Linked DNA regions of Limosilactobacillus reuteri. The protein of the gene in region 1 interacts with the protein of each later gene in a pairwise test. Links are inferred from orthologs where the notes say so. Each region holds a gene or a part of one and is shown in the gene's direction. Other genes may lie near its edges. The genes, in order: rpe and eno.

What was found.
Region 2: the proteins of rpe (region 1) and eno interact in binary tests that used the Escherichia coli proteins (3 or more experiments, as listed by UniProt). The link is inferred for Limosilactobacillus reuteri from one-to-one orthologs.

Annotation. Positions count from the first base shown.
Region 1 is NZ_CP059275.1:704,601-720,403, forward strand. What follows is about bases 7,036-10,035. They hold rpe (ribulose-phosphate 3-epimerase), read left to right. Parts: upstream 7,036-8,208; coding sequence 8,209-8,862; downstream 8,863-10,035. Other genes in these bases: pknB (Stk1 family PASTA domain-containing Ser/Thr kinase), read left to right, coding at 7,036-7,317; rsgA (ribosome small subunit-dependent GTPase A), read left to right, coding at 7,318-8,208; HHK02_RS04150 (thiamine diphosphokinase), read left to right, coding at 8,863-9,513; rpmB (50S ribosomal protein L28), read left to right, coding at 9,514-9,699; HHK02_RS04160 (Asp23/Gls24 family envelope stress response protein), read left to right, coding at 9,700-10,035. Also shown: priA (primosomal protein N'), read left to right, coding at 1-2,367; fmt (methionyl-tRNA formyltransferase), read left to right, coding at 2,368-3,321; 16S rRNA (cytosine(967)-C(5))-methyltransferase RsmB, read left to right, coding at 3,322-4,671; HHK02_RS04130 (Stp1/IreP family PP2C-type Ser/Thr phosphatase), read left to right, coding at 4,672-5,412; more of pknB, read left to right, coding at 5,413-7,035; more of HHK02_RS04160, read left to right, coding at 10,036-10,062; HHK02_RS04165 (DAK2 domain-containing protein), read left to right, coding at 10,063-11,772; ATP-dependent DNA helicase RecG, read left to right, coding at 11,773-13,809; phosphate acyltransferase PlsX, read left to right, coding at 13,810-14,841; acpP (acyl carrier protein), read left to right, coding at 14,842-15,096; rnc (ribonuclease III), read left to right, coding at 15,097-15,798; chromosome segregation protein SMC, read left to right, coding at 15,799-15,803. UniProt on the Escherichia coli protein: Catalyzes the reversible epimerization of D-ribulose 5-phosphate to D-xylulose 5-phosphate.
Region 2 is NZ_CP059275.1:474,033-489,834, forward strand. What follows is about bases 446-3,444. They hold eno (phosphopyruvate hydratase), read left to right. Parts: upstream 446-1,283; coding sequence 1,284-2,606; downstream 2,607-3,444. Other genes in these bases: HHK02_RS02765 (phosphoglycerate kinase), read left to right, coding at 446-533; tpiA (triose-phosphate isomerase), read left to right, coding at 534-1,283; HHK02_RS02780 (amino acid permease), read left to right, coding at 2,607-3,444. Outside these bases: more of HHK02_RS02765, read left to right, coding at 1-445; more of HHK02_RS02780, read left to right, coding at 3,445-3,989; HHK02_RS02785 (ClC family H(+)/Cl(-) exchange transporter), read left to right, coding at 3,990-5,540; preprotein translocase subunit SecG, read left to right, coding at 5,541-5,780; HHK02_RS02795 (alpha/beta hydrolase), read left to right, coding at 5,781-6,557; rnr (ribonuclease R), read left to right, coding at 6,558-8,963; SsrA-binding protein SmpB, read left to right, coding at 8,964-9,437; HHK02_RS02810 (LURP-one-related/scramblase family protein), read left to right, coding at 9,438-10,022; HHK02_RS02815 (uracil-DNA glycosylase), read left to right, coding at 10,023-10,712; pta (phosphate acetyltransferase), read left to right, coding at 10,713-11,687; tRNA (adenosine(37)-N6)-threonylcarbamoyltransferase complex ATPase subunit type 1 TsaE, read left to right, coding at 11,688-12,146; HHK02_RS02830 (GNAT family N-acetyltransferase), read left to right, coding at 12,147-12,656; HHK02_RS02835 (PAS domain-containing protein), read left to right, coding at 12,657-13,079; HHK02_RS02840 (3'-5' exonuclease), read left to right, coding at 13,080-13,616; murB (UDP-N-acetylmuramate dehydrogenase), read left to right, coding at 13,617-14,513; rbsK (ribokinase), read left to right, coding at 14,514-15,437; rbsD (D-ribose pyranase), read left to right, coding at 15,438-15,802. UniProt on the Escherichia coli protein: Catalyzes the reversible conversion of 2-phosphoglycerate (2-PG) into phosphoenolpyruvate (PEP). It is essential for the degradation of carbohydrates via glycolysis.

The DNA of each region.
Region 1 (15,803 bases):
TATCAGATTCCGCCAAAACTTGAAAAACAAATTCAAGTTGGAGTAAGAGTGATTGTGCCTTTTGGAAAGGGAAAACGGACTGTTCAAGGATTTGTTGTTGCCCTTGACAATGCATCCCAATATGAGGGAGAACTCAAACCAATTCAGGCGATAATGGATCTTCAACCGGTAATTAATCCTGAATTAATGAATCTTAGCAAATGGTTAGCTGATACTACTTACTCTTTTTGGATTTCTTGCTTATATACGATGTTGCCTAACTTATTGAAGGCTAAGACTACTAGAATTATTCGAATTGTAGATGAAGTAGACGAGCATGTTGCCTTTGACATTTTTCATGGGCGAGATGAATTAGAAATGGCGGCGGTACAAGATAAACCGGCAATCTTAAGTAAATTGTTCAAACTGCAAAAGGAAGGAAAGATAACGATTGAATACCAAGTGGAGGATCGAGCCAAAGCTAAAACGGTGACTGGTATTCGCTCTTTGCTTAATTTTGAACAACTGGAAGATGAGCGCGCATCCCTTCATGCTAATGCTCATGCTCAAAACCGTCTTCTTTCATATTTACAATCAATTGGTAGTCAAGTTGTTAAGCAAAAGGATGCTGAACATAAAACTGGTTTAAAAGCAGCCACCTTCAATCAGGGACAACAGAAGGGATGGCTAGAAAAAACATCAGTTGAAGTATATCGACAACCCTTGGCTATGCAGGGCACTCCTGATGATGCTCATTTAGTAGCCCCCCTGCAGCTCAACGCCGATCAACAAAATGCTGTTAACCAGATTAATCAAGCAATCGACAATCATGACCCTAAAGTTTTCCTCTTACAAGGAGTTACGGGGAGTGGCAAGACAGAAGTATACTTGCAATCGATTGCTAATGCTCTTCAACAGGGAAAGACAGCATTAATGCTTGTACCCGAGATTTCATTAACGCCCCAGATTGTTAACCGTGTGCGGCGACGATTTGGCTCTAAGGTTGCTGTTTTACATAGTAGTTTATCGAATGGTGAACGATATGATGAATGGCGACGGATTGAACGTGGAGAAGCGCAAGTAGTTGTGGGTGCCCGTTCAGCAGTCTTTGCTCCGTTAACTAATTTAGGGCTAATCATTCTTGATGAAGAACATGAATCTAGTTATAAACAAGATGAATCACCCCGTTATCAGGCGCGTGAAGTAGCTAAATGGCGGGGAAAATATAATCAAGCGCCTGTAGTTCTTGGCTCTGCTACTCCTAGTCTGGAGAGTCGTGCGCGAGCAGTAAAAAACGTTTATCACTTGTTGCGTCTTCCTCACCGGGTAAATAAACAGGAACTGCCACCAATCGAAGTGGTTGATATGCGAGATGAAATTAAAAAGTACGGGGAGAGTAACTTTTCTCAAAAACTATTAACCGAATTAAATGACCGCCTGCAAAAGAACGAGCAAAGTATTTTAATGCTAAATCGACGGGGATTTTCATCCTTTATGATGTGTCGTGATTGTGGAAATGTTTTAAAATGTCCTAATTGTGATATTTCTTTGACGCTCCATATGGATACGCGGACAATGAAATGTCATTATTGTGGTCATGAAGAACCAATCCCCCGTGAATGTCCCAATTGCCATAGTCATCAGATTCGCTATTATGGGACTGGAACAGAGAAGGTTGAGCAAGAATTGCATCAATTATTACCCCAGGCCCGGATTATTCGCATGGATGTTGATACCACTCGACGGAAGGGAATGCATGCAAAATTATTGCGACAGTTCGGTCAACACCAAGCGGATATTTTATTAGGAACCCAGATGATTGCAAAAGGGCTTGATTTCCCTAATGTTACCTTAGTAGGGGTTTTAAATGCTGATACTGGTCTAGGCTTACCAGATTTTCGTGCTAGTGAACGGACTTTTGATTTGCTAAGTCAAGTTAGCGGTCGGGCTGGTCGGGCAAATAAGCAGGGGGAAGTTATTATCCAGACATATAACCCTGACCATTACGCTATTCAAGATGCCAAAATGCACGATTACGAAAAATTCTTTAACCAGGAAATGATGCTACGAAGACAAGCAAGTTATCCGCCATACTATTACACCGTTCGTTTGATGGCCAGTCATCCCGAAGAAGCCAAAGCAGCTAGGGCAATGGCAGATATCTATGGTCGCCTAAAGCAGGGATTATTATCTTCGACGGTTATTCTTGGCCCCACTCCGCGAGCAATTGCCCGGATGAAGCGTCGTTACTATTACCAAATTGTCATCAAATATAAGAAGGATCCTTACTTGCATCAGCTATTGTTTGATATTCTTCAGGATACGCAAAGTCGCGGTTTTAAGGATGTCCAAGTAAGTATCGATCCAGATCCACAATATTTTATGTAAATGTCAACATCAGTCGTTTTTATGGGAACACCCGAGTTTGCTGTTCCGATTTTACAAAGTTTAATTGATAATCCAGAATACGATATTCAAGCAGTTCTTACCCAGCCAGACCACCATATCGGCCGGAAACGTACTCTTCATCAATCGCCAGTTAAAGAATTAGCTGAACAATATAATATCGAAGTCTTACAGCCAGCTAAACTCAGCAAAAGTCCTGAAATGGAGAAAATTATTAATTTGCAGCCTGACTTAATGATTACTGCTGCTTATGGGCAATTCCTTCCAACAAAGTTATTGGCGGCTGCTAAAATTGCAGCAATCAATGTTCACGGTTCATTACTGCCAAAATATCGTGGAGGGGCCCCAATTCAATATTCCATTATTAATGATGATAAAGAAACCGGGGTCTCCATTATGTACATGGTTAAGAAGATGGATGCGGGCGATATTATTTCACAAAGGTCTATTCCGATTGAAGACACTGATGATAGTGGCACTATGTTCAAAAAGCTTAGTTTGCTAGGAAGAGACTTGCTGTTAGAAACGCTGCCTAAACTTATTAGCGGGGATGTTAATCCGGTCGCTCAAGATCCAGATAAAGTAGTCTTTTCTCCCAACATTACTAGTGAACAAGAACAGATTGATTTCCGACTTCCGGCACGGTTAATTGATGCGAAGGTGCGGGGATTACGGCCGGCTCCTCTTGGTAATATGATTATTGATGGATTACGCACAAAAATTTATGATGTGACCCCATTAGAAGAAAAAACAGACCTTGAACCAGGGAAAGTAGTGCGGGTCACGAAGCATCAATTAGTAATTGCCGCTGGAGATGGAACGACATACCAGATTAATAAGTTAAAGCCAGCAGGGAAAAAGGCGATGGATATTACTTCTTACCTTAATGGACATAAAGATATTACAGAGGGAGGCCAAGTTGTAAGTGAAGACTAAGTGAAGACTAAATTTCAACCGCAAAATGCGCGTGAATTAGCTTTAGTGGCGCTTGAAGGAGTTGTCGAAAATGGTGCATACTCAAACTTGCAGGTTGACCAGTTATTAAAAAGGTACTCGTTGGCAGATAAAGATCGCCGGTTGGCAACTAATATTATTTATGGTGTTTTGCAGCATAAACTTACCCTCGAATATTGGCTAAATGGGTTTGTGCAGGGAAAACGGCTTGATCCTTGGGTAAAGACGCTTCTCTTGTCTGCACTTTACCAGTATCATTATTTAGAACGAGTTCCGGATTGGGCGGTAACTGACGAAAGTATTGAAATAGCTAAACGTCGAGGAAATCCAGGTATTCGAAAGTTTGTCACTGGCGTTTTACATGCCATTTTGCGGAAAGGATTACCTGACCTGCGGCAAATTGATGAACGTGATTTGCGGTTAAGTATCGAAAATAGTGTCCCACGGTGGCTAGTCAACGAGCTGACTAGGGAATATGGCGAAGAAAATACTGAAAAAGTACTTCAATCAATTAATGAGCCGGCTCATCAGGTAATTAGAGTTAACATCGTCAAAACTGACCTTCCAACCGTCAAACAAACTTTAGATGCTGCTGGAATTGAATATCAAGAAAGTCAAGTTGCGCAAAATGCTTTAGTAATTACTAAAGGTGAAATTATCAGTTCCGATCTCTTCAAAAATGGCGAAATTACTATTCAAGACGAAAGTGCCATGTTAGCCGTGGAAAGCATGCATATTGAGCCAGGGGATAAAGTCCTGGACGCTTGTGCAGCTCCGGGTGGAAAGACCGTTCAAATAGCAGAAGCCCTCACTAATGAAGACGGCCACGTTGATGCACTTGATATTCACCAACATAAGGTTAGATTGATTGAAAAGAATGCTCGTCGACTGGGAGTTGAAAAGCGAGTTACTGCTCATGCCCTTGACGCACGGGAAGTTGATCAACTTTTTGATGATGAAAGTTTTGACAAGGTCTTAGTTGACGCACCTTGTAGTGGGATTGGACTTTTACGCCGGAAGCCAGAAATTCGTTATACAAAAACGCTAAATGATAGCAAGCAATTACATAAGATTCAGTTAGCAATTTTAAATGCGGTTGCCGCAAAAGTTAAAAAAGGCGGTATAATCACATACAGCACGTGCACAATTTTACAGCAAGAAAATGATGATACTGTTCAAACGTTTCTAGCTGAACATCCGGAGTTTGAGTTAGTAAAAACAACAACTGCACGAAAAGTTAAGGATAATCGTCACTCACCAACCTTAACTATATTACCGAGTGATTTTGATTCTGATGGCTTCTTCGTCAGTAGCCTTAAGAAGGGAATATAAATGAAAGCTGCTTATCAAACAGATATCGGCCACCAACGAAAGCAAAACCAGGACCGGGTTGCTGTGTTTACTAACAAGCTAGGCAATCAATTAATGGTTATTGCTGATGGAATTGGTGGCAATCGTAGCGGAGATATCGCTGCAGAGCAAACAGTTGCGACTTTGGGGAGTCAGTTTAAAAAAAGGCCTCCGCAGACTTCGATGGAAGGGATCCGCTGGTTTGCTCGTGAAACCCAATTAATCAATAATAAAATCTTAGCGCAATCCAAACGTAATCTTCGCTTGCAGGGGATGGGAACAACAATGGTTGCCGCTATTGCATTTAAGGATGCGGTTGTGGTTGCTAACATTGGTGATAGTCGAGGATATATCCTTCATCAAAACCTATTAACGCAGATTACAGTAGACCATTCATTGGTTAATGAATTGGTAAAAACGGGAGATATATCAGAAGATGAAGCACTAAAGCTACCCCAGAGCAATATAATTACAAGGGCAATTGGAATCTCACAGGATGCACAAGTTGATGTAAACCGCTTTGAATTAAACGAAGGTGATCAACTGTTAATGTGTTCTGATGGCTTGTTTAAGACTGTTTCTAAGGAGCGGATTATCAAGGTGCTTGAATTGCCGAGACCGCTTGAAGAGAAATGTGCTCAACTTATAAAAATGGCAAATGATGCCGGCGGACCAGATAATATTACCGTTTTAATTGGGATTAATAGTAACCAGGAGGGATAGATGAATCCTGGATATGAAATTGGTCACCGATATCGGATAATTCGGTCACTGGGTGAAGGTGGAATGGCTAATGTCTACTTGGCACATGATATGGTTCTTGATCGGGACGTTTCTGTTAAACTATTGCGTCTTGACTTACGGGACGATCCAAGTACTAAACGGCGATTTCACCGGGAGGCAATGGCCGCAACGCAGTTAAATGATCCTCATATTGTTGGAATTTATGACGTTGGTGAGGATCATGGCTTGCAATACATGGTAATGCAATATGTAAAGGGGACAGACCTTAAAGCATATATAAAAAAGCACTATCCGATTCCACTTCCACAAGTTATTGATATTATGGAACAGGTGCTTTCAGCAGTTGCGACCGCCCATGCTCATGGGATTATCCACCGGGACTTAAAACCACAAAATATCTTAATTGATGAAAATAAAAACGTTAAAATTACTGATTTTGGAATTGCGGTTGCTGTATCGCAAGACTCATTAACGCAGACTAATACCTTGATGGGGTCAGTTCACTACCTATCCCCAGAACAAGCGCGAGGAAGCATTGCTACTAAACAATCAGATATCTATTCACTAGGAATTATCTTGTTTGAACTTCTAACAGGAAAGGTTCCGTTTGAAGGAGAAACGGCTGTCTCAATTGCCTTGAAGCATTTCCGCGAAGAAATACCTTCTGTTCGTGAACAGAACAAAGAAATTCCTCAATCACTCGAAAACGTAATCATTAAAGCGACAGCAAAGGAACCAGCTGAGCGGTATAGTTCAGTTAATGAAATGGCGGCTGATTTGAAAACCGTCCTTGATCCACAAAGAGCTAATGAGCCGCGGTTAAAGATCCAACAAGATGATAATGGAGAAACTAAGGTGTTAGATATTAAACACCTAAAAGCTGATGATTACCAACCAAAGAAGTCAACTGATTCACCAACCGTTGATCCATCAACTAAACCGCAAAAGTGGAAAAAATATGGGATTGTTAGTGGAACGCTTGGCATGATTGTGCTGATTGCAGTCTGTAGCTGGTGGTTCTTGATCCGTCAAGTAATCATCCCCGATGTAGAAGGAATGACAGTGCTAAAGGCAGAACAACGATTGCACCAGCAAAACTTACGGATTGGTAAGATTACTCGAGTAAATAGTCAGGCGGTTGATAAAAACCGAATTGTTTCAACCAATCCTGACGTCAGCCATAAGACCCGTGTTAGTACCCCAATTAATTTAACGGTTAGTACAGGAGTTAAGCAATTGCAAATGGCTGATTATGTTGGTGAGGACTATTCTTCAGTAGCCGCTAACCTTCGTCGCAAGGGATTTCAAGTTCATCAAGAACCAGTGTATTCGGATGATATCGATAAGGGACAGATTATCAGACAAAACCACAAAAAAGGTACGATTGTTAAGCCTGCTGCTAACACAATTATTTTTCGAGTAAGCGCAGGGAAAGAACCAATTAAGATTCCAAACTTTAAGAATCAAGATATTAGTGCTGTGCAACAGTTTGCAAATAAAAATAATTTGCAATTGACAACTCAAGAGAAAAAATCAAAAACAATCGCGACTAACCATGTGATTAATCAGACGCCGCGAGCTGGATCGACATTAAATCATGGTGATACGTTAACGGTTTCCATTGCTAATTCTGGTAATCAAACAAAGACGACGAATATTCAGATTAACATTCCATTCGATGGAAATGGTGGCCAGCGTGAAAACCGTGTACAGGTATATATCAGAGATGCCAACCATAATTTAACAATGGAGTATCAAGATATTACAATTAATCAGGAAACAACAATTAATGTGCCATTTACCCTTAAACAAGGACAAACAGGTGCATACCGTGTTGTTCGCAATGGACGAACGATTATGAGTGCAACAAATATTACTGGATAATTGAAAACAGGAATAATCCAACAATCATTAAGTGGCTTTTATGATGTAATTGCAGATGAAAAGATTTATCGGACAAGGGCGCGTGGAAACTTTCGTCAACGAAAGATCAAGCCAGTAGTTGGCGATCATGTTGAATTCAGTGCTGAAAATCAACAGGAAGGGTATTTATTAAAAATCTTGCCTCGTCGCAATCAGTTGGTGCGGCCGCCTGTTGCTAATGTTGATATGGCAGTTGTCGTAACCTCAGCTAAAGAACCAGCATTTTCCGCTAACCTTTTAGACCGTCAATTGATTGCTTTAGAAGCCCAAGATGTTACTCCTTTAATTTATTTTTCAAAGACTGACTTACTGACAGATGATGAATACCAACAACTTTTACCAACGATCGAGGGCTATCGTAAAATTGGCTACCATGTTTATGCGGCCCGTGAGCCCTTTAACCCTGATCAATTAGTAAGTTTGATGGAAGAATTAAAGGGAAATATTGTAACAATGATGGGGCAGACAGGAGCAGGGAAGTCAACCTTGCTTAATCATTTGGCTCCCCAATTAAAATTAGCGACTGGTGAAATTTCCCAAGCGCTTCAACGGGGACGGCATACAACAAGAAAAGTAAGTTTACTAGATGTTAACGGTGCTCTGATAGCCGATACCCCAGGTTTTTCATCGTACGAAACATTTGATATGACGGTAAATGATTTGCCGCATTTATTCCCTGAAATGGCTAAAAATTCAGCTGATTGTAAGTTTCGGGGTTGCCTTCACATAAAAGAACCACAATGTGCTGTGAAGGAAGCGGTAAACAATGGTATAATCATGAAGAGTCGGTATGATGATTATCTTCAGTTCCATGAATTGATTACTAATCAAAAACCAAATTATAAGAAATGAATGATTAAAGTTGCACCATCAATTTTAAGTGCAGATTATGTAAATTTACAAAAGGACATTGAAAAGGTAGAAAAGGCCGGTGCACCATACTTACACATTGATGTTATGGATGGTACCTTTGTTCCAAGTATTTCTTACGGACCAGGTTTTGTTAAGGCTATTCGTCCAATTACAAACATGGTATTGGATGTGCACTTGATGGTTGAAAGTCCAGAACATATTTTACCAATGTTCATTGATGCTGGCGCTGATATTATTGGTGTTCAAGTAGAAGCTACTCAACACATTCACCGTGCTCTTCAAATTATCAAAAACGGTGGCGTAAAAGCCGAAGTTGTTATTAACCCAGGTACACCAGTAGCGATGATTGAACCAGTATTACACATGGTTGACCAAGTCTTGGTAATGACTGTTAACCCTGGATTTGGTGGTCAAAAGTTCTTACCGGAAACCGTTGACAAGATTGCCCAATTAAACGCAATTAAAGAAGAAAAGGGCTATAATTTCGATATTGAAGTAGACGGTGGAGTTAACGATAAGACAGTTGTCGATTGCTACAAAGCCGGTGCTACAGTAGCAGTTGCAGGTTCATATGTCTTTAACGCTGAAGATCCTGCTGAACGAATCAAGGCTCTTGAAGATGCTACTAAGTAAATGAGAGTAAATATACTAGTTGGCGGTCCGCTTGAAATGGTTCCAACCGAGTTGATTTTGCAACGTAAAGATGAAAAATGGATTGGGGTTGACCGGGGGGCTTTAAGATTATTAAGGTGGGGAATTAAGCCGGTTTTAGCAATTGGTGACTTTGATTCCGTTACTGGGGAGGAATTGCAAGGTTTAGAAGGTAAAATTACTCGTATAAAAACTTATCCTCCTGAAAAAGATTATACTGATACGCAATTGGGCGTGAAATTTGCAATCCAAGAACAGGCTGATGAAATTGAAATTTTTGGTGCAACGGGAGGACGCTTAGACCATTTATTAGCTAACCTCTTTCTTCCGTTGCAGAGTGAATTTAAACCATACTTAACCAAGATTAAGATTATTGACTGTCAAAATGTTGTCTCTTACTACTTGCCAGGGGATTACACTATTTCTCGCCTGCCGCATAAGAAGTACCTGGCCTTTGTCAATCTTACTCCTGTTCGAGGCCTTACGTTAAAAGACGAAAAATATCCACTGCAAAACTGGAGTAGTCAAATTCCATTTTCGTGGACAAGCAATGAATTTACAGCTGGAGAAAATCATTTTTCATTTGAAAGTGGAATTATTTCTGTAATTCAGTGTAGCGACCAATTAAAATAGATGGCTAAAGATTTTATCAACGGTAAACGGACGCAATTTGGTAATAAGCGTTCTCACGCCCTTAACTCAAGTCGGCGTAGCTGGAAGCCTAACTTGCAAAAGGTAACCATTTTAGTTAATGGTAAGCCTAAGAAGGTATACGTTTCAGCACGTACACTGAAGTCAGGTAAAGTGACTCGGGTTTAAATGGCAGTAAAAATCAAAACTAAGTCAGGTACAATTGACATTGATAATGATGTGATTTCATCAGTTGTTGGTGGGGCTGCTACTGATAACTACGGTGTTGTTGGAATGGCAAGCCGAAACCCCCTCCGTGATGGGGTTAACCAAATTCTTCGTCGTGAAAATTTTGCGCGCGGCGTTGTTGTTCGGCAGCAAGATAATGGTGTAGCTGTTGACGTAAATATTATTGTAGGCTATGGCACAAAGATCTCAGAAGTATCAAAAAGTGTCCAAGCAAAGGTAAAGTATAATCTTGAAACAATGCTCGGTATTACGGCAAATTCAGTTAATGTATGTGTCCAAGGTGTGCGGACACTAGAAGATTAATTGGCTGTAACAAAAATTACAAACCTTGAATTCGGTAAAATGGTCCAGGCGGCCGCCGATAAACTTGGTAAGAACGCTGAATTTATTAATTCATTAAATGTTTTTCCAGTTCCAGATGGAGACACCGGGACAAACATGACTTCTTCAATGGCAAGCGGTGCCAAGTACGAACGCAACGAAACCAGTAAGAGGGTTGGCGACCTGAGTGCAGCGTTAGCAAAGGGCCTTTTGATGGGAGCACGCGGAAATTCTGGGGTTATTTTATCGCAGATTTTCCGTGGCTTTGCAAAGGCAACAGAAGGCATGGATGTTTTATCTACTGCTGACTTTGTTAATGCTTATGCTAATGGTGCAAAGACAGCTTATAAGGCTGTGATGAAGCCAACAGAAGGTACCATTTTAACTGTTGTTCGTGAATCAGCTCAAGCAGGCCTCAATAAGATTAAAGAGACTGATGATCTTGTTGAGATTATGCATACTATTTATGAAGCAGGTGAAGAAGCGCTTAAAAAGACGCCGGATTTATTGCCAGTCCTGAAAGAAGTTGGCGTGGTAGATTCTGGTGGGCAAGGACTTGTCTTTGTACTTCAAGCCTTTGATGAAGCCTTGAGTGGCCGCGTAGATAAAAGTGATGACTATAAACCTGACAATGCTGAAATTGATGAGATGGTTCACGCCATGGATCACCAAAGCGTTCAAGGAAAGCTTAATCCTGAAGATATCAAGTATACTTACTGTACTCAAATGTTGGTACGACTTGGTAAGGGTAAACAAGTGACTCAAAAGTTTGACTATGATACTTTCTATAACTACTTAGCTGACTTAGGCGATAGTTTACTTGTTCTAAACGATGATCAAGTTGTGCGGGTCCATGTTCATACCGAGCATCCTGGTAAAGTTTTATCTTGGGGTCAACAATTCGGTGATTTACAGACAATTGAAATTCATAACATGGTTTGGCAACAAGAAGAGATCATGGAAAAAGATGAAGAAGACGCTGACAGTGAGTCGCCAATTGAGAAGGCAAAAGCAGCTGCAGAAGCTAAAAAGGACCTCCAGACAGCTGTTATTGCCGTCGCATCAGGAGAAGGAATAGCGAAATTATTAAGGAGCTTGGGTGTTACCCATATCATTACAGGTGGTCAAACAATGAACCCAAGCACTCAAGATATTCTTGATGCCATTAATAATAGTGGTGCCAAGCAAGCTATTGTTCTGCCAAATAACGGCAACATCTTTATGACTGCTGATCAAGCTGCTGAAGTCGCTGATATTCCAACAAAAATTGTCCACAGTAAGACGATTGCCCAAGCGATGAGTGCGTTGCTTGAGTACAACCCAGAAGCATCTTTGGACGAAAATCAAGCAAATATGGAAGCTAATACAAATACGGTTGCCAGTGGAGCGGTTACTAATGCTGTTCGTGATACAACAATTGATGGTCGTGAAATTAAGAAAGACGACTACATGGGAATTGTTGATGGTAAAATCGTCACTACTGATTTGGAGCTGAAAGAAGCCGCTATTAAGATGGTTAAAGCCATGCTTGACGAGGATAGTGAAATTGTAACGATCTTATATGGAGCTGGTGGTGATCAAAAAACTGCTGAAGAGATTAAAGCAGCAGTTGAAGAAGTAGATGATGAATTAGATATTCAGATTTACGATGGTGGTCAGCCAGTTTATCCGTACCTGATTTCGGTTGAATAGTTGCGGAGTTTAACGGATTCCGTCGCCAATTTAAAAGGAGTTGGTCCTAAGCGGGTAGCAGATCTAGCTACTCTGGGAATAGATACTATTGAAGATTTGTTGACGTATTATCCCACTCGCTATAACGATTTTACGCCTACAGACATTGAAAGCGCCAAGGATAAGCAGAAAATTACTCTTCAAGGAGTAGTGGTGTCAGAACCGCTCTTGGTCCGCTATGGTTATCGGCGCAACCGGCTTACCTTTCGAATGCAGGTAGGTAATGAAGTGGTGATCGCAACTTTTTTTAATCAGCCCTATATTAAAAAGCAAATCGAACTAAATCAGCAAGTAACTGTAATGGGGAAATGGGATGCATCTCGCCGTCAAGTAACAGGAAACAAGCTTCTTAAGGAAAAAGCTGATGATCGAAATGAGTTTGGTGCGGTCTATGCGGTGAATAAGCATATCCGGCAAAATGTCCTCCAAAGTTTTATTCGTCAAGCTTACGAGGAATATGCCAATATCATTCCAACGTATTTGCCAGAAACGATTCGTCAACGATACCGGTTAATGGATCGGCGACAAATGATTAGGGAAATTCACTTTCCACAAACTCAGGCAACTGCAAAAGCCGCCCGCCGAACAGCAGCTTACGAAGAGTTTTTCCTGTTTCAGTTACGACTGCAAGCAATTCGCCGTGCCCACCGTCAAGAAGATGGCGAGCGGATTTTATACCATAATGACGAGTTAAAAGAATTTATTGGCGGACTCCCATTTGAATTAACTGATGCCCAAAAACGGGTTGTTAATGAAATTTGCCGTGATATGCGTCAACCATACCAGATGAATCGATTGTTACAGGGAGATGTTGGTTCTGGAAAAACAATTGTTGCTGCTATTGCCATTTATGCAGCTATTACTGCCGGTTATCAAGCAGCTTTAATGGCGCCGACAGAAATTCTGGCAGGACAACATGCTGAGAAATTAGCGAAAATTTTTGAAGGAACCCATGTCCAGGTTGCTCTTCTGACTGGTTCATTGACTGCTAAGCAACATCGGGAACTATTGACGGCGATGAAGCGGGGGGATGTCAACCTCATTGTCGGAACCCATGCGCTAATTCAAGATGGAGTTGAGTATGCTAATCTTGGTCTGGTAATTACTGATGAACAGCACCGTTTTGGGGTCAACCAGCGTCAGCAACTTCGTGAAAAAGGCGAACATCCTGATGTATTAGCCATGACAGCGACCCCTATCCCACGGACACTAGCGATTACTAATTATGGTGAAATGGATGTTTCGATAATTGACCAATTACCGGCTGGGCGAAAACCAATTCAAACAAAGTGGCTACAGTCTAACCAACATGCCGCAGCAATCCATTTCTTACGTGACCAATTAAAGCAAGGAGCACAGGCGTATGTTGTGAGTCCTTTGATTGAGGAATCAGCGGCTTTAGATGTACAAAACGCGACTGATCTTTATAATCAGCTATCGGCCGATCTTGAGCCAGCTTATAAAGTGGGCTTACTCCATGGACGAATGGGGACGGAAGAAAAAGATGAAGCGATGCGCCAGTTTAAATCTGGTGAGCTTCAAGTTTTAGTTGCAACCACGGTTATTGAAGTTGGTGTTGATAATCCTAATGCAACGGTAATGGTTATATATGATGCTGATCGTTTTGGGCTTGCACAGCTTCACCAATTACGTGGTCGGGTTGGTCGAGGCAGTCGACAAAGTTATTGTCTCTTAATTGCCGATCCGAAAACTGATGAAGGAAAAGCCCGGATGAAAACGATGGTTGCTACCGATGATGGATTTAAGATAGCTGAACAAGACTTGAAACTACGGGGATCTGGAGATATTTTAGGAAAAAAGCAATCGGGGATGCCAGAATTTAAAGTGGGTGATCCGGTTGCTGATTTGAAAATGCTGCAAATTGCCCGTGCTGATGCTGGGAACCTATTAGGGATGCCCAATTGGGATCAGGTCGATGAAAATCAGCCACTTGTTTTATATTTAAAGCGTCATGAACTGGAGACGCACTTTGACTAAATGAAAATTGCTGTTGATGCAATGGGTGGAGATAATGCTCCCCAAGTAATCATTGAAGGGGTAGAAGAGGCCCGAGACCTTTACCCCGACCTAGAATTTGACCTTTATGGAAATCCAGACAAGGTTAAACCCTTAATAAAAAATAATGAGCGGCTTAATATTGTTGCTACCAGTGAAGAGATTTCAATGGGTGAAGAACCAGTCCGGGCGATTCGACGAAAAAAAGATTCGTCAATTGTTCGCGCGGCAACAGCAGTTAAAGAAGGAAAAGCTGATGCCTTCTTTTCTGCGGGAAACACTGGGGCAATTTTGGCGGCCGGCCTCTTCATTGTTGGCCGTATTAAAGGAATTGACCGTCCGGGACTCACTAGTATTTTGCCAATTGCCAAGCCGGGTGCTAGTCGACATAATTTTGTCTACCTCGATACTGGTGCAAATGCTGAAAGTAAAGAGAAAAATTTGGAACAATATGCTTACCTTGGTAAATTCTATGCCGAAAATGTATTGGGAGTTGCGAATCCTCGGATTGCGCTATTAAACAATGGGGCAGAAGAAGATAAGGGTGACAAATTACATAAAGAAGTATGGCAAATCCTCAATAGCAAAGACGATTTGAATTTTGTCGGCAATATTGAGTCTGGCGACCTCCTGTTTGGCAAGGCAGATGTTGTCGTAAGTGATGGGTGGACGGCAAATGCGGCCTTGAAAGCGACTGAAGGAACCGCTAAGATGATGATGACGTTAATTAAAGATGGAATCTTACATGGTGGTCTCCGTGCTAAGTTAGGTTATCTTATGCTAAAGCCCGTTTTCCATCAAATCGGGCAAAAAATGAGTGCTTCAACTTATGGTGGGGCAGTCTTATTAGGACTTAAGGCCCCCGTTGTTAAGACTCATGGATCTGCTGATGCTTTAGCAGTGAAAAATACAATTAGTCAAATCAGAACGATGATCAAAACGGGTGTGATTGAAAAAACAGTTGAGTTTTTTGATAACACCGAAAATCTAGACAATTCTAAGAAAAACGAATAGATGGCTGATAATAAGAAAACAGAAATCTTTAATAAGGTTTCAGAGATTGTTGCTGACCATTTTGATGTTGATCGGGCTAAGATTACTGATGATTTGAACTTAAAGACAGATTTGGATGCTGATTCAATTGACTTTGTTGAATTTGTTCTCGAATTAGAGGATACGTTTGGCGAAGAAATTAATGATGAAGATGCTGAAAAGTTAAGTACAATCGGTGAAGTTGTTGATTACATTGCAGAACATACTGCCAACTAAATGATCAAAGAATTACAAGACTACCTGGCCAAGGAATTTAATATTCATTTTGATAATCCTGCTTTATTAGCAGAAGCTTTTACTCAAGCTTCGTATGTAAATGAACATCCTAACCAAGGATTAAAATATTACGAACGGATTGAATTTCTTGGCGATGCTGTGTTGGAACTGATCGTTTCAGAATATATTTATAAACGTTTCCCTGAATTGCCACAGGGAAAACTTACTCGCTTAAGAGCGGCAATGGTATGTGAAGATAGTTTTTCTAAATTTGCCAAGGAATGTCATTTTGATCAATATATTCGCTTGGGTCATGGTGAGGAAATGGCCGGCGCAAGAGAACGGCCAGGCTTGCTATGTGATATTTTTGAATCATTTATTGGTGCCCTCTATTTAGATCAAGGCCGACCAGCAGTCGAAAAATTTGTCCAACGGGTTATCTTTCCTAAACTTGATATGGGCTGGTTTGATCATGCTGTTGATGCCAAGACCAGTCTTCAGGAATTTCTCCAACGTGACGGTGACATTGCCATTGAATATCATTTGGTGGAGGAAAGCGGAACAGAAAATGACCCTGAATTTAAAGTAAATGTTACTGCTAACGGTGACGTTATCGGTGAAGGAAAGGGCTCATCAAAGAAGCATGCTGAAATGCAAGCAGCACAACAGGCACTTGATAATATGAGAAATAAAAATAAATAGATGCA
Region 2 (15,802 bases), 240 kb from region 1 along the record:
AGATTATTATCGGTGGTGGAATGGCTTATACCTTCTACGCTGCTAAGGGAATCAAGGTTGGTAACTCACTTGTTGAAAAAGACAAGATTGACGTTGCTAAGCAAATCTTAGACAAAGCTGGCAATAAGCTTGTATTGCCAATTGATAATGTAGTAGCTGATAAGTTCAACAATGATGCTGATACAAAGGTTGTTGAAGGTGATATTGACGACGGTTGGATGGCTCTTGATATTGGTCCTAAGTCTGTTGAAGAGTTCAAGAACGTATTAAAAGATGCCAAGACTGTTGTTTGGAATGGACCAATGGGTGTATTTGAAATGCCAAACTTTGCTAAGGGTACGCTTGAAATTGGTAAATTCCTTGGTACATTAACAGAAGCTACAACAATTGTTGGTGGAGGAGACTCAACTGCTGCAGTTAAGGAATTGGGTGTTGCTGATAAGCTTACTCACATTTCAACTGGTGGTGGTGCATCATTAACTTACCTTGAAGGTAAAGAATTGCCTGGAATTGCCGCAATTTCTGACAAATAAATGAGAGTACCGATTATTGCTGGCAATTGGAAAATGCATAAGGATGTACAAGAAGCTGTCTCTTTTATCGAAAAAATAAAAAATCAGCTTCCACCTGCCGACCAACTTGAAACAGCAATTGCTGCTCCTACTCTTTGTTTGGTACCAATGGTTAAAGCGGCTAAAGAATCTCCATTAAAAATAATGGCAGAAAACTGCTATTATAAGAATGAAGGAGCCTATACTGGTGAAACAAGTCCATATGCTTTATACCAAGCAGGAATCCATCATGTAATTTTAGGCCATTCTGAACGCCGAACTTACTTTAATGAAACTGATGAATTAATTAATAAAAAAGTGAAGGCAGCATTAGTAAACGGGTTATGTCCGATTGTTTGTTGTGATGATACTATGCGTCGACGAGTTGCTGGAAAGAAAGTTCATTGGGTGGTGAGCCGAATTCTCGCTGATCTTCATGGATTGACCAATGACGAAATTTGTCATGTTACGGTTGCTTATGAACCTAGTTGGGCGATTGGAACAGGCGAGAGTGCTGATCCAGAACAAGCGGCGGAAGGTTGTTACCTTATTCGCCAGACGATTAGTGATATGTATGGCGATGAAGTTGCAAATAATGTTCGAATTCTCTATGGAGGAAGTGTGACAACATCTAATATCAATGCACTAATGGCAAAAAATGATATTGATGGTGTTTTAGTCGGAGCGGCGAGCCTAAATCCAGAAACATTTTTACAATTAGTTCACCATTAGATGTCACTCATTACAGATATTTATGCACGTGAAGTCCTTGATTCACGTGGTAACCCAACAGTTGAAGCAGAAGTTTACACAGAAGCCGGTGGTGTAGGCCGCGGTATCGTTCCTTCAGGTGCTTCAACTGGTGAACACGAAGCTGTTGAATTACGTGACGGCGACAAGAACCGTTTTGGCGGCAAGGGTGTTTTAAAGGCTGTTTCAAACGTAAACAACATTATTGCTAAGGAAATCGTAGGGATGGAAGTTACTGACCAAATCGCTATCGATAAGGCAATGATTAAGTTAGACGGTACTCCAAACAAGGGTAAGTTAGGTGCTAACGCTATTTTAGCTGTTTCATTAGCTGCTGCTCGGGCTGCTGCTGACGAATTACAAGTACCTCTTTACAACTACCTTGGTGGTTTCAACGCTCATGTATTGCCAACACCAATGATGAACGTTATTAACGGTGGTGCTCACTCAGATAACAAGGTTGACTTCCAAGAATTCATGATTATGCCAGTTGGTGCACCAACTGTACGTGAAGCTATTCGTTGGGGTTCAGAAACTTTCCACGCTTTGAAGAAGGAATTGGAAGCTGCTGGTAAAGTAACCTCTGTTGGTGACGAAGGTGGATTTGCTCCTGACTTTGCTAACAACGAAGAACCATTCGAATACTTAATCAAGGCTATTGAAGATGCTGGTTACAAGCCAGGTAAGGACATTGCCATTGCCTTTGACGTTGCCGCTTCAGAATTATGGAACGACGAAGACAAGAAGTACAAGCTTCGTTGGTCAACTGGTGAAGAATACACCACTGAAGAATGGATTAACTACTTATCCGGTATTATTGAAAAGTACCCAGTAGTATCTGTTGAAGACCCAATTGACGAAAACAACTGGGATGATTGGGTAACTATTACTGATAAGTTAGGCAAGAAGGTTCAACTTGTTGGTGATGACTTCTTTGTAACTAACACTGATTACTTGAAGAAGGGTATCCAAATGGGTGCTGCTAACTCAATCTTAATCAAGCTTAACCAAATTGGTACTTTAACTGAAACTGTTGAAGCTATCGAAATGGCTAAGGAAGCTGGTTACACTGCCATCGTTTCACACCGTTCTGGTGAAACTGAAGACACTACTATTGCTGACTTGGTTGTTGCTACAAACGCCGGACAAATCAAGACTGGTTCTATGAGCCGGACTGACCGTCTTGCTAAGTACAACCAATTAATGCGGATTGAAGATCAACTTGGTGATGTTGCTCAATACAAGGGTATCCACTCATTCTACAACTTGAGTCAACAAGCTCGTCAAGACATCGAAAATCGTTAAATGAAAAAATCGGCACCAGAACTTAATCGTTCGATGACTGCTGGTCAGATGGAAATGATTTCCCTTGGTGGAGCGATTGGTGTTGGACTGTTTATGGGATCAACATCTACAATCAAGTGGACCGGGCCATCTGTTATCCTCGCATATGCGTTTGTCGGCTTAATTCTATATATTGTTATGAGAGCGTTAGGAGAGATGATTTACATTAATCCTGGAACAGGTTCTTTTGCGGATTATGCAACTGAATATGTTCATCCAGTAGCTGGATACCTTGCTAAATGGGCTAACGTATTTGAGTATATTGTTGTAGGAATGTCTGAAGTAGTAGCAGCAACTGAATACCTTAAATATTGGTGGCCACACCTTCATACTTGGGTAGCTGGAATTGTTATTATTATTTTCTTGGTCCTCGCTAATTTAGCGAGTGCAAAAGCATATGGGTCGCTTGAATTTTGGTTTGCGATGATCAAAGTTATTACTATTATCTTTATGATCTTACTTGGATTTATGATTATCTTCTTTGGCTTTGGTAATGGCGGTCATCCAACCGGTTTCAGCAATCTTTGGTCTCATGGTGGATTTTTCACTGGTGGCTGGAGTGGTTTCTTCTTCTCAATGTCAATTATCGTTGGATCTTATGAAGGAATCGAATTGCTAGGAATTTCTGCCGGGGAAGTAGCAAATCCGCAAAAAGCAATTGTTAAATCTGTTAAGTCTGTTTTATTCCGGATTTTAATTTTCTACGTTGGCGCAATTTTTGTAATTGTAACAATTTATCCTTGGAATGAATTAAGCAGTGTTGGATCACCATTTGTATCTACTTTTGCTAAGGTCGGAATTACAGCTGCAGCATCAATCATTAACTTTGTGGTTTTAACCGCTGCATTATCAGGTGCTAATTCGGGTATTTACAGTTCAAGTCGGATGCTGTTTAAGCTATCTCATGAAGGGGATGCTCCTAAGATTTTTGGTCGTCTTTCAAAACGGATCGTTCCCGATGCTGCCATCCTTGGTATTTCCGGTGGTATTTTGATTGGCTTTATTATTGATATGATTTCGGCAACTTATAGCCATTCAACTGCTGATATGTTCGTGGTTGTCTTCAGTTCTTCTGTTTTACCCGGAATGATTCCATGGTTTGTAATTTTACTAGCAGAATTACGTTTCCGTCGTAATAATAAAGACTTGATGGTTGATCATCCATTCAAATTACCACTATATCCATTTTCAAATTATTTTGCATTTCTCATGTTGATTGTGATCGTTATCTTTATGTTTATTAATCCTGACACACGGATTTCGGTTATTGTTGGTGCTGCAGTATTGATTCTAGCAGTCACTGTATACCTTGTTCGGCATGGTTTTAAAAACGAAAAAGCATAAATGGAGAGTAGAAAAGAGGTATTTCATCGCTATAATCAGTTCAATCAACTAATTCGGGCGATCATTATTGGAATATTGACTGGTTTAGTAGTTAGTGTATTTAGACTCATAATTCAACACTTTTTACAATTAGTAACAGCAAGTTTTGCATATTTTCATTCTCATCCATTATGGCTAATACCATGGACAATTGGATCAATTATTTTAGCATTATTATTAGGATGGTTAGCTCAATCCTATCCTGAGATAAAAGGGTCGGGGATTCCACAGGTTGAGGGACAGTTGACTAACCAATTTGATGAAAAATGGTGGCCAGTGTTATGGCGAAAATTTCTTGGCGGAGTTTTCGCTATTGGATCTGGATTATATCTCGGACGTGAAGGACCATCAATTCAACTTGGGGCAACAATTGGGCAAGGAGTAGAGGAAAAGGCCAAAGTAGGGCACCTTAATCGCCAAATAGGGATCGCAAGTGGAGCAGCAGCAGGATTATCTGCAGCCTTTAATGCGCCAATCGCTGCGACTATCTTTATTTTGGAAGAAGTGTATCATAATTTTTCACCGGTAATTTGGTTGGCAACATTTGTGAGTTCGCTTTGTTCTAATATGGTTTCGATGCAGTTTTTTGGCTTACGACCGGTTTTGAATGTTCCTTATAATCATATGCTTCCTAATAATCTTTATTGGCATTTGATTGCGCTTGGTATTTTATTAGGTATCTTAGGGCGTCTTTACCAAATTGTTATTTTGCATTTGAATGGTTGGACGGCACGGATTCCTAAACTATCTCCTATTGCTTATCCAATTATTCCGTTTTTGCTGGTTATTCCTATCGCCTGGTATTTTCCAATCACGTTGGGCGGGGGAAATGAATTAATTATTATTTTACGTTCCTTGCCATTTTCTTTAGCGCTTTTTGTGGGGCTTTTTGTCCTTCGCTTTGTATTTTCAATGATTAGTTATGGTTCGCAATTACCGGGTGGGATATTTTTGCCAATTTTAACTCTTGGCGCTATTTTAGGCGCAGTCTATTGTGCGTTAATGGTCCGTTTGGGATTAATGCCAGTTCGATATTTACCTAATTTTATTATCTATGGAATGGCAGGTTATTTTGCATGTATTAGTAAGGCGCCATTTACTGCTATTTTATTAATTACTGAAATGGTTGGCTCACTTGCGCACTTAATGCCATTAGCCTTGGTAGCAGTAGTAGCTTATCTTGTTGTGGATGCGTTACACGGTGAACCAGTATATACAGCAATGTTTAACGCCTTTATTGGAAATAATCCGCAACCAGCACGCCATAAAGAGGATGTTACGATGTCGATTACCATTTATGCTGGCGCCCAGTTGGATGGTTGTAAAATTAAAGATTTTCCATGGCCAACTGATTGTATTGTGATGGTTGTCTATCGGGGAGAAGAAAAGATCATTCCGAATGGTCAAACAAAGCTGCAAGCTGGCGATACGTTAATTTTGCGGGCCAATTCAGCAACTACTAGACAAGTTTACCATGAGATAAGTCGGGCTGCGCATTATGCACAAGGATAGTTGTATAACACATTAATGACTTTATTCTTAATTGATTGCGTTGTATTAATTGCGTGTGTAATGATGCAACCAGCAAAAAACGATAATGATGCAATGTCAGCTTTGACAGGTGGTGCGGGTGACTTATTCTCACGTCGTAAAGCGCGGGGATTTGAAGCTGTTATGCAGATTGTTACAACAATTTGTGGAGCACTCTTCTTTATTCTGGCATTAGCGATGATTTACGTTTCGTCACATTAAGTGATAACGTATACTGGTGAGTCTTTTTTCTTTCCCCATAGTGGACGGCATGGAGTTATTTTGCTTCATGCATATACAGGAAATACGAATGATGTTCGAATGCTGGGACGTCAGCTTAACTGGCAAGGATATACGGTTTTCGCACCGCTTTTGAGTGGGCATGGTGGTGATCCACGAAAGGTACTAGAAAGCAATGGTCCAGATGATTGGTGGGATGATACCCGGATGGCAATCTTTCGTTTACGCGATGCGGGAATTGATCAAATTGCAATTTTTGGGTTATCGCTTGGTGGTTTACTTGCAACAAGAGCTCTTGAGAATGATCCGCAATTATTAGGTGGTGGTGTTTTTGCATCCCCAATTACCACCTGGGGACAATCGAATGTTCCGGAATACTTCCCTAAAATTGCGGCAAAGTATTATCGTCAGCAAAAAATCAACCCATTAATTACTAAGGAAAAGGTTGCTAAATTGACTGAACGACTCCCCCAACAACTAGCACAAATTCAAACAATGGCGCATCAAATTTGTGACCAATTAGATCAGATTCATCAGCCATTCTTTATTGCACAAGGAGGCACAGATGAAATGATTGATCCAGCGTCTGGACTGCAATTAAAAACAAAATTACAGGAGAATGGGGTTGCAGTTGATTACCATTACTACCCAACCGCTACTCACTTATTAACAGTTAATACCGCTCATCGTCAACTATTTGCCGATGTAGAAAAATATTTACAAAATTTATTCGAGGTGCCTTCTAATGACAACAAATAAATGACAACAAATAATTTAAAAGAAAAAATATTAACACATTTAACAGATAATGCAGGTGTGAGTTACTCAGCAGAAAAACTTGCTCATCAATTAGGGATGGATGATGCTGAGCAGTTTACACCGATCGTTCAATCTCTTGCTCAATTGGAAAGAGAGAAAAAGGTTCAAGTAACTGATCATGGTGAATTCGAAGCAGTTATTAAACAGCAACCACTTATTGGAACTTTCCACGGAAACGATAAGGGGTTCGGTTTTGTAGACTATGACCCTGATCTTCCAGACATGTATATTAATCCTGATCATACTTTGCATGCATTAAATGGGGACCAGGTAGAAGTTAAAGTATTACGTCCAGCAAAAGCAGGTAGTGATCAGGGTCCAGAAGGTCAAGTAACCCGGATTGTTGAACATAAATATGAAAATGTAGTTGGTGAATTTAAGCAAGCGACTATCGGCGATGATTACATTGGTGAAATTTTGCTTAAAGATAAGAAATTATCGCAGTATCATTTCTATGTAACGGACAAGGGATTAAAACCACTTGACGGCCAAGTAGTAACAGCTACTGTTGAGACTTATCCTAGTGATGAGGCACCGGAAGTAATGACGGGTGCCGTTACTGAAGTGATTGGTGATAAGGATGAGCCGGGTATTGATATTATGTCAGTAATCTATGCTCACGACGTCCCTCATGAATTCCCTAAAGAAGTGATGGAACAAGCTAATAAGATTCCGCTTCATGTTCTCCCAGAAGAAAAAAAGGGTCGGGTGGATATTACTGACCAACCGCTTGTTACCATTGATGCAATTGAATCAAAAGACTTGGATGATGCGGTGGTAGCTTGGAAGATGGACAATGGGCACTACCACCTTGGGGTTCATATTGCGGATGTTACTCACTATGTAAAGCCAGGTACACCGCTTGATCAAGAAGCATTTAAGCGTGGTACATCTGTTTATCTAACTGATCGGGTAGTTCCAATGCTTCCTAAGCGGCTTTCTAATGGAATTTGCTCTTTAAATCCTAATGAAGAACGCCTTGCTATGAGTTGCGAAATGGAAATTGATGAGCAAGGGAAAATTGTTAATCACCGAATCTTCCAAAGTGTTATGAAATCACATGCCCGAATGACTTATAAAGCAGTTAATAAGATTCTGGAGTCGCATGATGCTAAAACGATGAAGCAATATGAAGATCTTGTTCCAATGTTTGAAACAATGGGGGAGATTCACAAATTACTGCTTAAGAATCGGAAAAAACGTGGTGCTATTGACTTTGAAGCTCCTGAAGCAAAGATTATTGTGGATGAAAAGGGTCACCCAACTGATATTCAACTACGAGATCGGGGACTTTCTGAACGGATGATTGAATCCTTTATGTTAGCTGCTAATGAAACAGTTGCTGAACACTACTTTAAGGAACACGTTCCATTCCTTTACCGGATCCATGAAACACCAGATAGTGAACGTATTAAATCATTTGTGGACTTTTTAGCTGTGTTTGGAATTGAGGTTCATGGTGATATTAAGAATGTTAAACCAGGGATGCTTCAAAAAGTATTGAAGGATGTGGCTGGTACTCCTGAAGAGCAAATGGTTCAAGTGATGATGTTACGTAGTATGCAACAAGCTAAATACTCGGATAAAGAGCTAGGTCACTTTGGCTTAGGCGCTAAATACTACACTCACTTTACTTCACCAATTCGGCGATACCCTGATGATACGGTTCACCGTTTGATTAAGTGGTACGAAGAACATGGTAAAAACGAACCAGCTAAGGACCATTGGCGTGATAAGCTTCCAGAAATTGCTGAACATACTTCGGTTACCGAACGGCGGGGAATTGATACCGAACGTGATGTTGATAGTATGAAGAAAGCCGAATACATGGAAGACCATGTTGGCGAAACCTTTGATGCCGTCGTAAGTTCAGTGATGAAGTTTGGTTTGTTCGTCGAATTGCCAAATACAGTTGAAGGGTTAGTTCATATTAGCGTCATGAATGATGATTATTATGAATATTCAGAAAAACACATGGCCTTAATTGGACGAAACTCTCATCGAATTTTCCAAATGGGACAACCTATTAAGGTTAAGTTAGTTCGGGCAGATAAAGATCTTCGTGAAGTTGATTTTGAAATTGTTAACCCTGAAGAAGCACCAAAGACAAAGATTCGGGTCCCACGTAATGATGAATATCGGGGTCGAGGTCGTGGCCGCAAAGGACGTGCCAATAATAATTCCCGTCATGAGAACACTAGCGGTAATCATTACCGTAATACTCAAGGAAAATGGCGTCGAACTCACCAAGAAAATGGTCGTCAAAATAATCGTCAAATAAATCGGGGACAAACTCGTCACCACAATAATTCACGTGATCATGAAGGCGTTCGTCGCCACCATTAAATGGCAAAAAAATCCCATCAAGAAAATAATGACAATTTAATTGCACAAAATAAAAAGGCACGTCATGATTATTTTGTCACGGATACTGTTGAAGCAGGATTAGTTTTAACGGGGACGGAGATAAAATCTGTTCGTGCTCACCGGGTGAATTTGAAAGATGGATTTGCCCAAGTTCGTAACGGTGAAGCTTGGTTAATGAATGTGCATATTAGTGAGTATGATAATGGGACTTACTTCAATCAAGATCCATTAAGAAATCGCAAGTTGCTATTGCACAAAAAGGAAATCAATAAGCTTGTAGGAGCTTTACAGGATAAGGGAGTTACGCTTATTCCCTTGAAAATGTATATTAAACACGGCTATGCAAAAGTTTTATTAGGACTAGCCAAAGGTAAACACCAGTACGATAAACGTGAAGCAATTAAGCGTCGTGAACAAAACCGTGAAATTGAACGAGTTATGAAACATTATTAAGTGCGACAATTATATATTCGCGATCGTTCAAGTGATTTACATGGAACGACCGTCATTCGCGATAAGAATGGTAAATCGTGCTATCTTCTTGTCGGTAAGTGGGGAATGAGGTACGATGCCCTATCATTGTATGCAATTGATGGAGCCTTATTAGCTGAAGTAAAGCAATTAACTCTTGGACTGTTACCCAAATTCGCATTATATGTTAATCGACAACGCGTTGGAACAATTGGGAAAGGTCTTGGATTTGTTCAACAGGTTATTTATATTCGCGGTATTAACTGGATCGTTGTTGGTTCACCATTAACAAGCCGTTACCGTGTTTTTTCCGGTAGTCACTTAGTTTTTTCAATTCAACCCGTTAAACTATCAAGCGGATATTGTCATGAATTAAAGATAAATAAAAAAGAAGATGAACCTTTAGCAATTCTAATCGCTAGTATTCTTAACCATTGGGCTCGACGAAGTGAACAAGAACCTTTATTAGCACGATTAATGAAGCGTTCCCCTAATCTTAATACCAGCATGTCATTTTCAATTAGCAATCAGTTAAACTTAAACTGTAAAGAACGTAGAAACAAATAGGTGAAACAATTAATTCATAACGACTGGTGGGAAGTTTTAAAGCCCCAGTTTGAAAGTGCATATTATGCGCAATTGCATAATTTCCTAAAAGAAGAATATACCCATCAAACGATCTATCCAGAAATGCATCATATTTTTGAAGCATTTGAATGGACTCCTTTTAGTAAGGTTAAAGTTGTTATCCTTGGTCAAGATCCTTATCATGGACCAAACCAAGCTCATGGGTGTAGTTTTTCAGTACTGCCTGGGGTACCGGTCCCGCCTTCATTACAGAATATTTACAAAGAATTGCAAAGTGATTTAGGTTGTACACCGGTAAATCACGGCTATTTGAAGAAATGGGCTGATCAAGGTGTCCTGTTGTTAAATTCGGTTTTGACAGTACGAGCAGGGCAAGCATATTCTCACCGTGGACATGGCTGGGAGCAATTAACAGATGCGGCGATTCATGCTTTATCTGAACGTCCTAAACCAGTGGTGTTCATCTTGTGGGGACGAGCTGCTCGAAATAAGAAACAGTTAATTAATACGAAGACAAATATCGTTCTCGAATCAGCTCACCCGAGTCCATTATCTGCTAACCGTGGATTCTTTGGGTCTCGACCATTTTCTAAAACAAACGAAGCACTTCAGGCAATGGGAGAACAGCCAATTGATTGGCAACTGCCTGCCGAACCAAATTATCGTTAAATGGAATTATTTGATGAGATTGCTGCAAAGATTAAGGGACAAAACAAGACCATTGTTTTCCCTGAAGGTGAAGATAAGCGGATTTTAGGAGCTGCTGTCCGTTTAAAGAAAGATAATTTAGTAGAGCCAATTTTACTTGGTGATGAAGAAGCGATTAAAGAAGTTGCAAGTAAAAATGGTTTTGATCTTGCTGGCCTTCAAATTATCGATCCAGCAACTTATCCAGAAGACGATAAGCAAGCAATGTTTGACTCATTAATGGAACGGCGCAAAGGGAAGAATACTCCTGAAGAAATTCAAAAGATGCTTGAAGATGTGAGCTACTTTGGAACGATGCTTGTTTACATGGGAAAGGCTGATGGAATGGTTTCTGGTGCTGTTCATTCAACTGGGGCAACTGTTCGGCCTGCATTACAAATCATTAAGACTAAGCCTGGTGCCCATCGAATTAGTGGGGCTTTCCTCATGATTAAAGGCGATCAACGTTATATCTTTGCTGATTGTGCAATTAATATTGAATTGGATGCGCCAACAATGGCTGAAGTGGCAATTCAAAGTGCAGAAACAGCTCGCTTATTTGAAATTGATCCTAAGGTTGCGCTTCTTAGTTTTTCAACTAAGGGTTCTGCTAAGGGCGAAATGGTTACCAAGGTTGCGGATGCTGCTAAGCTAGTTCATGAATTGGATCCCGACTTACCAGCTGATGGTGAACTACAATTTGATGCTGCTGTTGTCCCATCAGTAGGTGAACTTAAAGCCCCTGATTCAAAAGTTGCTGGTCATGCCAATGTCTTTATTTTCCCAAGTCTGGAAGCAGGGAATATTGGTTACAAGATTGCGCAACGATTTGGCGGGTTTACAGCAGTTGGTCCTATTCTTCAAGGACTTAACGCACCGATTGCAGACCTTTCACGGGGATGTAGTGAAGATGATGCTTATAAGGTTGCAATGATTACCGCAGCACAAGCATTGTAAATGGAGAGCTTAACGTTAACGAATCGTGACGCAACAATTGCCCTTGGAAAGAAAATTGGTCAGCAATTAGTTGCCGGGGATGTGCTAGTCTTAGACGGTGATTTAGGAGCAGGCAAGACTACTTTTACCAAGGGATTGGCTGCAGGGTTAGAAATTCCTGATATCATTAAAAGTCCTACTTTTACAATTATTCATGAATATCAAGATGGACGTCTCCCCTTATACCATATGGATGCATATCGCTTAGAAAATGGGGGAGCAGAAGATCTCGGACTTGAAGAATACTTTGATGGTGATGGAGTTTCAGTTGTTGAATGGGCTGAATTTGTTGAAGATGAATTGCCAGCTGACTTTTTAGCTATCCACTTCAAGCGAACAGATGATGATAATACTCGTGTTCTGGAATTTGAACCCCATGGACAGCATTTTGACCAAATTGTAAAAAGCGTGGTGGGATAAATGGCAGATGACATTTCGATAAAGCTAGCAACGAGTGAGGATGCCGGGGCTGTTTTGCAATTTTTACGGGTAACTGCAACTGAAAGTGACGCGGTATTAGTTCCGCATTTAAATGAGATTAGTGAAAAGACAGAAGCAAAAAATATCGATTTAATAAATCAATTTGATGATTGTGTTATTTTACTTGCGATGCTCAGCGAAGAGATTGTGGGGATGGTTACTGTAATGGTATTAGATCATCAACCGACAACCGGTGAATTAGGAGTCGTGGTACGGAAAAAGTATTGGCGAAACGGAATCGGTCGCTTATTAGTCGATGAAGCAGAATATTGGTTTAATACTTATAGTAGTTTAGAAAATTTGGTCCTGACAGTTTTTGAGGATAATATTCCGGCAATTAATCTTTATCAGCAATTACACTTTGTTACAATAGGAAAAACAGTTGAGCAGGGTCGTAATGTCCTGCAAATGCAATACGATAATAAAAAAGAGGAAACAATGGAAAAGTAAATGACAGATATTAATCTTAAAGGTGGAAAACTAAGTATTGAACAACTTAATACTATTTTTGAAACCATCCCCGTAGAATTCGATTTCATTGATGAAAATGATATCATTCGCTGGTCATCAGCTAATCGGCATCGTTTATTCAAGCGAACGGATGCAGACTTAGATAAACATGTGCTTGAGGTTCATCCCGGGCATAGTCAAGGCCATGTTAAGCAAGTACTTCATGATATGCATAGCGGAGACCGTGATTCAATTAGCATTATGATCAAGCATCATGGTCAACCTGTAAATATTGCTTTTTATGCCTTACGTGATGATCAAAATAAATACCTTGGATGTGTAGAGGTAACGCAAGATGTTAGTAAACAGCAAACAAAGGGATCCTTCTGGCGAAACATTATGCAAGTCCTACATAAAAAATAAATGAATTTTATAGCAATGGACTTTGAAACTGCTAATGGTAAGCGTTACAGTGCATGTTCGCTCGCACTCACAATCGTTCGGAATGGACAAATTGCCGACGAATTTTACACCCTAATTAATCCTCATACTAAATTCTTTTGGCGTAATACACAGATCCACGGTATTCATGAACGTGACGTCCAAAATGCGCCTGATTTTCCAGAAGTATGGGAACATATCAACCAATTCTACACTCCTGATAAATTAGTTATTGCCCATAATAATCGATTTGATAATAGCGTTTTAAGGAATACGTTAGAACATTACAATATCGAAGTCCCCGCCTACCAGACGCTCGATACCGTTGCTTCAAGCCGCCAGTTGATTCCAGGATTAACAAATTATAAACTTAATACTGTTTGTGACGCGTTAAATATTGACCTTCATCACCACCATAATGCTCTTGATGATGCCCAGGCTTGCGCTAACATTCTGCTTTATCAAAGCAAGCATTTTACCCCACAACAGATTCAGCCCTTTATTAATTTAATCGGCTAAATGGCTAATTTGATGAACGAATTTCCTGATATTGAAATTAAACAAGATGAACCATTAATGAATTACACCTATACTAAAACAGGAGGTCCAGCTGACTGGTTGGCTTTTCCCGAAACGATTGACCAGGTAAAAGAATTGGTTGATTATGTTCGTGAGCATAAAATGGGCTTAACGGTTTTAGGAAACGCCAGTAATTTGATTGTTGGCGATGGCGGTATAGATGATTTAACAATTATTCTTACGCGGCTTAATAAAATTGAAGTTCATGATAATAAGGTAACGGCACAGGCAGGAGCATCTTATATTGCAACAACCGAGGCAGCCCGTGATAGTGAACTTACTGGATTAGAATTTGCTGCTGGTATTCCGGGCAGTATTGGTGGGGCTGTCTTCATGAATGCCGGTGCATATGGTGGTGAAACTAAAAATGTTGTTTCTGAGGCTACCGTAATGCTTCCCGATGGAACGATCAAACATCTTACGAATGAAGAATTAGACTTTGGCTATCGGCATAGCAGTATTCAAGATAATAATGGTGTCGTGTTGGATGCTACGTTTGCTTTGGAACCGGGTAAGTATGATGATATCAAAGCAAGGATGGACGACCTAAATGAACGGCGAGAGGCTAAGCAGCCATTAGATCTCCCATCTTGTGGAAGTGTCTTTAAACGGCCAGAAGGATATTATGCCGGAAAGTTGATTCATGATGCTGGATTGCAAGGATATACTTCAGGTGGAGCGCAGGTTTCGACTAAGCATGCCGGCTTTATCGTTAATATTGACCATGGAACCGCAGCAGACTACGTAAATGTTATCCATCATGTCCAAAAGACAGTTAAAGAAAAATTTGGTGTTGATCTTGAAACCGAAGTAAGGATTATCGGCCGGCAAGATTAAATGAGCAATAATGTAGTTGTTTTAGGAAGTATTAACGTTGATACTACTTATCACGTTGATCGCTTCCCTCAACCTGGTGAAACCATTTCAGCAGTAAGTAAGAGTTCTGCTCCTGGTGGTAAGGGTGCCAATCAAGCAGTTGCAGCAGCCCGCTCTGGTGCCAAGACGGCTTTTATTGGGGCAGTTGGTTCTGATAAAGAAGGAGCTTACATGCTTGAATCATTGGCTGATGATCATATTGATACACGCCATATCATGACTGATAAGTTACATGGCACTGGTAGTGCTGCGATTACTTTAGATGCTAATGGTCAAAATGACATTATGGTATATGGCGGTGCTAATCAAGCAATGACCACTGATGTTCTTGCAGGTATTGATGATGTTTTAGAAGATGCTGACTTTTTAATTAGTCAATTTGAAACACCACAAGAAGTGGCTTTAGATGCATTTAAGCAAGCTAAAAAATACGGTGTTACTACTCTTTTAAATCCAGCACCAGCTCATGAGATTTTACCAGAGTTATTAAAATATACAGATGTTATTACGCCTAATGAAAGTGAATGCGCCTTATTAACAGGTATTGAAATTACTGATGAAGAATCAATGTTAAAGAGTGCTGATTACTTCCGTGAACGGGGAGTTAAGCACCTTTTGATTACTTTAGGCTCAAAAGGAGTATTTTACTCTACACCTACAGCTCATGGATTAGTTCCAGCATTTAAGGTTAAGGCAGTTGATACTACAGCAGCTGGTGATACATTCCTTGGGGCATTAAGTTCACAATTAGAAAAGGACTTATCAAATGTTGACAAGGCACTTGTCTACGCACAACGAGCATCTAGTTTGACTGTCCAACAAATGGGAGCAATGCCTTCTATTCCAAACCATGATGCGGTTATAAAAGCATTAGCAGAAAATTAAATGAAGAAAACAGGGATTATTAATTCAGAAGTTTCAGCTGTCGTGGCTAATATGGGACATATGGATTGGTTATCAATTGGTGATGCCGGAATGCCCGTTCCATTTGGTACTAAGAAGATTGATTTGGCTGTTGATAAGGAATTGCCAAGCTTTATGGACGTATTGAATAATGTTCTTAAGGAAATGAAGGTTCAAAAGATTTACTTAGCTGAAGAAATCAAGGATCAAAATCCAGAACAACTTGAAAATATTAAGAAGGCATTACCAGATGTTGAGATTGCATTTATGCCTCATAGTGAGCTTAAGAAGAGTCTTGCTAAGACGCATGCCTTTATTCGGACAGGGGAAATGACGCCATACTCAAA